3 regions of the Mesobacillus sp. MER 48 genome follow, and region 2 is predicted to be linked to each of the others. Evidence: riboswitches for the same ligand, from Rfam matches in the RefSeq annotation. Region 2 holds a riboswitch; each other region holds the start of a gene.

Region 1 (3,285 bases), on a different contig from region 2:
GATTGTTGCCCATTGTGCGTATCAGCATCATGAACGTTTGAATGGAGCGGGATATCCGCGCGGTTTAAAGGAGGCTGAAATCCACTTATTCGGAAAAATCCTCGGAGTGGCGGATGTATTTGATGCTGTCACATCCAATCGGGTATACCGGCCGGCAATGCTGCCGCATGAAGGCCTGGAAATCCTTTATTCCGGTGCAGGCAGCCTGTTTGATCCAAAGATCGTAGACGCGTTCCGCAGAGCTGTGGCCATCTATCCAATCGGCCTGACTGTCACCCTGAGTGATGGCCGGAAGGGAGTCGTAGCACAACAAAATCCTGGCTTGAGCGAGCGGCCTGTTGTCCGTATTCTGGAGGACAGCGGCCAAAGAGTGGAACCGTACAACCTGGATCTAAAAGCCAATCTATCACAAATGATTGTCAGCTGTGATACGATCATACAATACGAGTATGCAACGAATTATTAATTTCGTTCCGCTAAGTGAAATTCCTTTTACTATAAGACAAAGTAATTATAGTTTTTAGGCTAGTTCCCCCCTTTGAAGCATACATATAGCTTTAGAGGGGGGATTTGTTTTGGCAAAATTCGGCCGGCGGCTGCCTCGGAAAGGGCCATTGCCTTTCAGGTATGTATTCCTGCTGACATTCGTATTTTTTTCCTTTTCCACTGCCGCAGGACTTTGGATCATCGATAAAGGACTTGAACCGACTTTGATGAAATATGCTGAATCCCAGACAAGAAAAATTGCGACTCTGGTTATCAACAAGGCAATCAACAAAAAAATAGCCAGCGGGATGGATATTGATAAAGTAATTGAATTTGTACCGGTGGATGGAGGTACAACCACTGTGGTGAAATTCAACACAGAAATCATCAACCGGGTAAAAGCGGAAACAACCAATATTGTACAAATGAACCTGAAAGAAGCAGAAAGAGGGAATCTTACCTCTCTCGAAATGTTATCCGATGTCGAGCTCGTAACCGATGAAAAAGACAGGGAAGAAGGAATCATTTATTATGTTCCTTTGGGTCAGGCGACCAACAATGCGCTGCTCGGTAATATGGGGCCAAGGGTTCCAGTGAAGTTCAATGCAATTGGCGATGTGACGGCCGATGTCGTCTGGGATACTGAGGAGCATGGGATCAATAATACCCTTATAAATGTATCGGTCAGGGTAAAAGTGAATGTGCAAATCATTATTCCTTTTGCGACCGAAATCGCAACCGTTCAGGAAAATATTCCGATTGGCAGCTTCTATTATCCTGGAAAAGTACCGCAGTTCTACAATGGCGGAGGAGATACATCCCCAGCCATCCAGCTTCCTGGCGAATAATAACAGTTGTCAAGTTAGTGATATTGTTATATTATAAAATCAATTGAATAATAAACCACATCATTCCGATGGGGTAGAGGCGCAGGATTCAAGAGTAAGCTGTGTGAGGATGACAACTTTGACCACAGCAGAAAGGGAATTTTGCCGAAGTAATAAAAAATGAGTCGCATTTTTTATTGCTGGGGATACTTTGAACAGGAGTATCACTGTCATTATGGAGGTATATCCATAATGGGGAGCTACAGATCGTGATGGAGACACTAGTTGCTTATTAAGGGCAGCGATAGAATGTTCTCTATCGTTGCCCTTTTTTATATTTTTATAGAAAGTGGCTACAACTCTTTTCATGGAACAGTTTCCCCCCTGTCAAAAATAAGGAGGAGAAAGAATGGAGAACACAATTTTCTCATTGCTGCCGCCATTATTGGCTATTTTGATGGTAGTGATCACAAGGCGGGTGCTATTGTCTTTGGGGACAGGCATCGTCGCAGCAGCGTTTTTGCTTGCTGACTTTAATATCATTGAAACATTCGCTATTATGTGGGATGCAGCCAAGGGGATAGTCATCGCTGATGGCGAACTGAACACGTATAGCCTATACATCATTTTATTTTTGCTGCTTTTGGGTACAATTACAGCCTTCATTTCTATTTCAGGAGGAAGCCGAGCGTTCGGCGAATGGGCAATGAAGCGTGTCAAAACAAGAGCTGGGGCTCAATTAGTCGGTGCTTTCCTTGGCATTATTATTTTTATTGATGATTATTTCAATGCACTGGCTGTAGGGCAGATCACTCGTCCAATCACGGACCGCCAGAAGGTTTCGCGCGCAAAACTGGCCTATATAATCGATTCAACTTCAGCACCAATGTGTGTCATCTCTCCGATTTCCAGCTGGGGTGCTTATATCATTGCATTGATTGGTACAATCCTTGCTGCACACGGCGTGAATGAATACAGTGCGTTCTCAGGGTTCATGCAGATCGTGCCGATGAACTTCTATGCTCTTGCAGCATTGGCAATGGTGTTCATTGTTGCTCTTAGGAATGTTGAAATCGGCCCAATGAAAAAGCATGAGGAACTTGCGATTACGGAAGGAATTGTTGTTCCTCAGGACAAGCCGGTACCAGGGGAACTGAAGGATGATCTGCCAACGAGTACGAAAGGTACTGTTGGAGACCTTGTATGGCCGATTGTAGCCCTTGTCGTAGGAACAGTAGGCATGATGCTCTGGACAGGCGCAAGTGCTGTTGAAGGAAAAGTAACCATTTTCGGTATTTTTGAAAATACAGATGTCACCAAATCTCTTGTAACTGGCGGATTGTTGGGACTTGCTGTAGCGTTGATTCTTTTTGTCAGACAGGCGGCTGTATTAAAAGGCGTCAATGCCAATGTCTTTGGAAAAGGACTAGCTGAGGGCATTAAATCAATGCTTCCGGCTATCTATATTCTCGTTTTTGCCTGGGTCATCGTTGACCTGATTGGCCGGCTTGAAACAGGTAAATATCTGGCAGGCATCGTTGAAAGCTCAAACATCAATATTGCCTTCCTGCCATTCCTGTTGTTCCTCGTAGCCGGAATCATGGCGTTCTCAACAGGAACATCATGGGGATCATTCGGAATACTGCTTCCGATTGCAGGAGATATCGCAGCGGCTGCTGATATTACAATTCTTTTGCCTGCTTTAGCAGCTGTCCTGGCTGGTGCAGTTTTTGGAGACCACTGCTCGCCAATTTCCGATACAACGATCCTATCATCAACAGGTGCTGGTTCACATCATATGGACCATGTCATGACACAGCTGCCATACGCGCTGATTTCAGCAGCAATTTCTGCTGTCGGATTCCTGGTCCTCGGTTTTACAGGCAGCACGCTCGCAGCTCTTGCAGTAGTGGCCATCCTGCTGGTTGCTTTTGCGTTCATCTTCGGAAGCAAAACAAACCAGGAAGAAGTA
Region 2 (3,285 bases):
CCGGTCGACGCCTTCGAAAGCCATTTTTGAGGATAAAGAAATTCATTTTTTTCAGTCATTTCCTCACCTTCCTGGTTAATCAAGTATACTTGTATACAAGTATTATAAAACGAATTTTAGAAATTGCAAGCGTTTTCTACTGTGATTATTTTGCCAAATTAGTTTGGTTTCATTCTCGATAGAAAAGGAGGTGGAATTAAATAAAGAAGAAAAAATGTGCACGGTTAAGGGAAGTAAGAGAAAAACCGTTCAAATAAAGAAGAGATATGTGCCCGGTTAAGGGAAGTAGGAGAAAAACCGGTCAAATAAAGAAGAGTTATGTGCCCGGTTAAGGGAAGTAGGAGAAAAACCGGTCAAATAAAGAAGAGTTATGTGACCGGTTAAGGGAGGTAAGAGAAAAACCGGTCAAATAAAGAAGAGATATGTGACCGGTTAAGGGAGGTAAGAGAAAAACCGGTCAAATAAAGAAGAGATATGTGCCCAGTTAGGGGAAGTAAGAGAAAAACCGGTCACATAAAGATGAGATATATGACCGGTTAAGGAAAGAAAAAGGGAAACGGGTCAAATAAATTGCCAAGAGGAGATAAAACTTCCCCTTGGCTAAAGTCCGTGTAGAAATTATTACTCGTAATAAGTAGATTTGCATTCGCCGTTGGCTGATAGATTGTTTTTTAAAACTCTTCTAATAGATTTCCTTGGTAGGTCTCCGTTGCTCCAATCATATATGATGGTTGTGGTTACTCTTCGATCGGGAAACAGTATTTGAAAACTTTTTAACGTTTGTAAAACAAGGGATTCAATAGAGTCACGTGCCCCACAGTGACTGCATACAAATCTTTTTTGTCCCAATGAATCCAAAAACCCCCCACACCCCTCACAAACAACCCCTTTCCTCAACCCATCAAATTCGTACCCTGGCACTCTGGTAAACGGTGATTTCTTAATATGCAAGGACAAGAGGGCCTCGGCGAGTTTGGTATGTTTGTTTGTTAGTTTTGAGGAGGTTCTGTTCATCCTATCCATAAATCGGTTCAGTTGGGTTGGCAAAATAATGGGTGATTTCAGTGGTGCTTGCAGAAGGGTGAATTCCGGGTTGATGAACACGAGGTGTGGTTCGAGAGGGATGTAGAATCCTAGATTCTTCAGCAGTTGTTTTAGCAGGGATTCGGCACGGCTTAGCTGGTGGAGGGGGTTTTTGGTTTCAGCACCGGCGGCGGTTTTAAATTTGTCTCCATCTAAATAGTAGTCTCCTTCTAAATTTTTCACTTCGAAAAGGTGGAGCCGATCCTGGGTAATCACGAGGGAATCGATTTGAAAGAGGGTGCCATTCACTTCCAGTAAAAGGTCGTTGATAATCAGACTCTCCACTCGGCAGTTCGTGAACCAATGGTCAAATTGCACTTCGCCTTCATAGCCCTTCTCCAGCGTGAACAAGTTCAATGCCACTTTCTCTTCCAGCTCCATCCGGGGCTTCAACGCTTGTAAAATCTCTAATTCTTCTGGTTTGGTCCGTTCTTTAACGATCATTTTCCACTTCCTTTCTTCCTTCATTTTAAAAGAATCCAAAATAAAAATCAGTGAACATTCTGGGGCATTTATGATACTATTAAGCTAATTTCATATGATCTTATCAGATCGGTGAGGTAGAGGAGCGAACAACAAGAGTAGGCCATCGGAGATAGACAATCAATGATGGTGGCTGGAAGGGTTGTTTGCCGAAGCGTGGCCAGGGTCAGACTGGTTACTGCTGGGATGCTTTCTGAAAAAGGAGCAGACTGTCATGCTTGAATTGGCGCATGGAGAACTACTGATCGAAATGGGAGATAACGTGTATTGTAAAAGCAATGACCGGTTATTTCTGCCGTTGCTTTTTATAGACAAGAGCTTTTCCTCCATTCCTTCTATTAAACTCCACTCCCGGGCATGTGCCTCTCCTGGCTTTCATTTTACCAAAAAGGAGAGAATCATCTTGAGAACCATCTACAAAAATGGCACCATCTATACATTCAATTCACTTAACCCAATTGTTCAGGCTGTGGTCATTGAAAATGGCCGGTTCATCGATATGGGAACTTCTGCGGATATGGTGCTGCATTGGGGCAGCCAGGCACAAATTATCGACCTCGAAGGGAAAACAGCCACCCCTGGCCTGATCGACAGCCATCTTCACCTATCGATCATGGCAGATAGTTTTATCAACCTAGACTTTGTCGGGATCACAACCAAGCAGGGGATGCTAAAAAAAATACAGGAAAAAGCAAACCAGCTTAAGCCGGGCGAATGGATTGTCGGCTCAAGCTGGGACGAGAACCTTTTTACCGACGGAGGGATTCCGACAATTACAGAGCTGGATTATGTCGCGCCGGCAAACCCGCTATTTTTAACAAGAACGTGTTTGCATGCGACGCTAGTCAATAGCAAGGCGCTTGAGGTGAGCGGCTATCATCCGGGCATGAGTGTTCCAGAAGGGGGCACAATCGTACTGGATGAAAACACGAAGCAGCCGACTGGATTGTTCCTGGAGTCAGCGGCAAATCTCGTCAGACATTATATTCCAGAGCGCTCCTACCAAGATTGGAAGAAAGCGATGCGCCAGACGATGCAATTTGCGATCAGCAAGGGGCTAACAAGCGTGCATACGAATGATCCGCTGTATCTCGGCGGATTGGAGCAGACATGGAATCTTTTCAATGAGCTGTTAAATGGAGAGCAGCTTGGTTTGCGCAGCAATCTCCTGATCAACCATGAATTTTTACCAGACTTAAAAGAAGCGGGAATGTACACTGGATACGGGAATGATACACTGCGAATCGGCGCTGTGAAAATTTTTGCCGATGGAGCGTTTGGTAGGAGAACGGCGCTCCTGACAGAACCATATAGCGATGCGCCGGGACACTACGGCGATGCGATGTATGACCAGGAACAGCTATATGAAATCGTAAAAGGGGCGCGTGATCTGGACATGCCGATTGCAGTCCATACGATTGGTGACCAGGCACTGGAAAATGTCCTTGATGTGCTGGACAAGTTCCCGGCTGCAGCCTATCGCGACCGTTTGATCCATGCACAGGTTTTAAGAGAGGAATTAATTCCACGTCTCAAGGCACCTAGCAGGATTGCCGACATTCAGCCGCGTTTCCTTGCGAGTGACTTCCCATGGGTCCAGGAACGACTTGGCGAAAAACGGATCAAGCTTTCCTACGCATGGAAAACCTTGATGGAAGCTGGCGTGATTTGCGCTGGCGGATCAGATGCTCCAGTAGAACCGGTCGACCCGATTCTCGG
Region 3 (3,285 bases), on a different contig from region 2:
ACAGACTTTACCGACCGTGATGTGTTTGGCTATGCAGTCGATAAGGGCTGGATGTGTGTTCAGGTATTTTTTATCCGCCAGGGGAAATTGATTGAAAGGGAAGTTTCGATGTTCCCGATCCATAATGAACCCGAGGAAGATATTCTCACATATCTTGGCCAATTTTATTCGAAAAATGAGCATTTCAAGCCAAAGGAGATATTGGTGCCCGAAAGCGTCGACCTAGAAATGGCAGAGGGATTGCTTGGTGTAAAAGTCCTCAAGCCTCAGCGCGGCAAGAAAAAAGAGCTTGTACACTTGGCTTCAAAAAATGCCCGGATCGCCCTTCAGGAAAAGTTCTCCCTGATCGAGCGCGATGAGGAAAGGACCATTAACGCAGTTGAGAACCTTGGGAAACAAATGGGGATCTATACACCCCATCGGATCGAATCATTTGATAACTCCAATATCCAGGGAACTGACCCGGTTTCAGCGATGATCGTATTCATTGATGGGAAACCCGAGAAAAGGGAGTACCGGAAATATAAAATCAAATCAGTGAAGGGGCCAGATGACTACGAGTCGATGAGGGAAGTCGTCCGCCGCCGGTATACCCGGGTGTTGAGAGAGGGTTTGCCGCTGCCGGATTTGATCATCATCGATGGCGGAAAAGGGCATATCGAGTCCGCCCGGGATGTCCTGGAGAATGAATTAGGTCTTGATATTCCGATTGCCGGCCTGGCCAAGGATGATAAGCACAGGACTTCCCAGCTGCTATATGGCAATCCATTGCAGGTGATTGAATTGCCGCGGAACAGCCAGGAGTTTTACCTGCTGCAAAGGATTCAGGATGAGGTGCACCGCTTTGCCATCACCTTCCACCGCCAGCTGAGGGGAAAAAGCGCTTTCCAATCGATCCTCGATGATATCGCAGGCATTGGCGAAAAGCGGAAGAAAGCGCTGCTGAAACATTTCGGTTCAGTCAAAAAAATGCGAGAAGCCTCTGTTGAGGAATTGAGTGCAGCCGGGCTGCCGGCGAATGTTGCTCAGGAACTATATCAGAAATTACAGGATTAATGTAGCAATCTATATTTTTGTATGCTATAATGATAAAAATTTCATATTGCTATCACTTTAGAGTATTAAAGTGAAGATAGAGGTGCAAGCTTCAAGAGTAAAAGGCCGGAGAATTATAGGATTCTGGGAAGGGCTTTGAAAGGGGATGCTTGCCGAAGTGAGGAGATGCCTATCCATTTTCTCGCTGGTCCTTCGTTGAATAAACGCTGGATTGTCAAGATTGCCATCTTGGAGTGCTATCTCATGTTGCAGCGTATATACACGTTTATTAAGCAATGGGAGCCACTTCCATTGCTTTTTCTGTTTTTACGGCTCTTTTTTTAAAAGGCTCGGGGAAAATACATATGCAGATAAGCCTTGAAGCTCTTACAGAGGCAAAATACTGAAAAAGAGGCAGGGGAAACTAATGGGATTGATTGTACAGAAATTCGGCGGAACATCGGTTGGCAGTGTTGAAAAGATCAGGAATGCTGCCTCAAGGACAGCAGAAGAATTGAGGAACGGCAATAATGTTGTCGTAGTCGTATCAGCAATGGGCAAGACGACCGACCATCTTGTCGACATGGCGAACGATATTTCAAGGGCGCCATCCAAAAGGGAAATGGATATGCTTTTGACGACGGGAGAGCAAATCACCATCGCGCTTTACTCAATGGCTCTTGCACAGAGCGGAATAGACGCAGTTTCTTTTACTGGCTGGCAAGCTGGAATCCAGACCGAAGCCATCCATGGAAACGCCCGGATTATCGATATTGACACAGACAGGATTTCCAAAGAGCTGGAGTCAGGAATGGTGGTCATTGTCGCCGGATTCCAGGGTGTAACAGAGGACGGGGAAATCACCACACTTGGAAGGGGCGGATCAGATACAACAGCCGTCGCGCTTGCAGCCGCATTGAAGGCTGATAAATGCGATATTTATACAGATGTAACGGGCGTGTTCACGACCGATCCAAGATTTGTGAAAAGTGCAAGGAAGTTACTGAGTGTCTCATATGACGAGATGCTTGAGCTGGCGAACCTGGGAGCAGGTGTGCTCCACCCGCGTGCGGTCGAATTCGCCAAGAATTACGGACTGCCGCTTGAAGTAAGATCCAGTATGGAAAAAGAAAGAGGCACAATGATCGAGGAGGAGAATGAAATGGAACAAAATCTAGTTGTACGTGGAGTAGCGTTTGAAGACCAGATCACGAGAGTATCAGTACTGGGAGTAAGCACTTCTTTAAAAGGGCTTTCTACGATCTTCACCACACTTGCCCAAAATCATATCAATGTGGATATCATCGTCCAGAGCCGCACAGAAGCAGGCACAGCCAATATTTCATTCTCCATCAAGAGCAATGATCTGACAGAAACACTGGACGTACTGGAACGGAATAAAGAATCATTGAATTATCAATCCGTCGAATCAGAAACTGGCCTTGCAAAGGTATCGATTGTCGGATCAGGCATGGTCTCAAATCCCGGGGTTGCCGCGAAAATGTTTGAAGTCCTTGAAGGAAACGGCATCCAGGTCAAAATGGTAAGCACATCCGAAATCAAAGTTTCCACAGTCGTAAACGAAAAACAAATGGTCCATGCCGTCGAATCACTCCATGAGGCATTCGAGCTTTATTCAGGAGCGGTTAAGACGAACTAATAAATCATGCTTAAAGCTTCCTGGGTGCCCCCCAGGAAAGCTTTTATATATGCTGCTGTGTGATCGTAAAAGTGTCCCTCAAGAGTTTATAGGCACATTAGAGACGATTATATGCGGATAAAAGGGCAGAATGAGAGTTTATTGTTACATTAAAGCGGATTATGTGCGGATAAAGGGCAGAAGAGAGTTTATCGTCACATTAAAGCGGAAGGGCACAGTAACGGTTTCACTGTGCCCTCTTATATTTACTCAATAATATCAGTCTTATCCCACTTGATTGTAAACTGGACTTTTGATGCTTTCTTATTGGGGTGCTCGAATGCTTCTGCTGTAAATTTTTTCTGGTGTTCCATTTGCTGGGCGATGAAACCGGCTTCCAGCTGGAATGTGGTATTTGGGTTTTTTTTCAGTCGGGAGGAAATCAGTTCACTGCTGAGTTCCAGCAGTATTTCTCTTCTGGATTCTTCTTTGATGGTGAGACGGCCCCAGCCGGCGTCCTGGAAAAACTGGATGGTCTCCTCCAAGTTGGACAAAAGATGTTTGCGGGCGAGGCGTTTACCGGCCCAGTAAAGGATTTCTGGAGTATCTTT

The links. Region 2 has a riboswitch for lysine ahead of M3593_RS17995 (amidohydrolase). Riboswitches for the same ligand answer to the same signal wherever they lie in the genome.
Region 1: another riboswitch for lysine. It lies ahead of M3593_RS11665 (Na+/H+ antiporter NhaC family protein); the one in region 2 lies ahead of M3593_RS17995 (amidohydrolase).
Region 3: another riboswitch for lysine. It lies ahead of M3593_RS05645 (aspartate kinase); the one in region 2 lies ahead of M3593_RS17995 (amidohydrolase).

What each region holds. Positions count from the first base shown of each region.
Region 1 covers NZ_JAMAUR010000003.1:33,313-36,597, reverse strand. Annotated here, with positions in the region: gene M3593_RS11675 (HD-GYP domain-containing protein) at 1-466, shown strand, start outside; gene yunB (sporulation protein YunB) at 576-1,334, shown strand; lysine riboswitch at 1,401-1,584, shown strand; gene M3593_RS11665 (Na+/H+ antiporter NhaC family protein) at 1,723-3,285, shown strand, end outside.
Region 2 covers NZ_JAMAUR010000005.1:261,606-264,890, forward strand. Annotated here, with positions in the region: gene M3593_RS17985 (GntR family transcriptional regulator) at 1-59, opposite strand, end outside; gene M3593_RS17990 (nuclease-related domain-containing protein) at 622-1,527, opposite strand; lysine riboswitch at 1,637-1,815, shown strand; gene M3593_RS17995 (amidohydrolase) at 1,967-3,285, shown strand, end outside.
Region 3 covers NZ_JAMAUR010000001.1:1,102,584-1,105,868, reverse strand. Annotated here, with positions in the region: gene uvrC (excinuclease ABC subunit UvrC) at 1-1,056, shown strand, start outside; lysine riboswitch at 1,126-1,303, shown strand; gene M3593_RS05645 (aspartate kinase) at 1,463-2,695, shown strand; gene M3593_RS05640 (YslB family protein) at 2,941-3,285, opposite strand, start outside.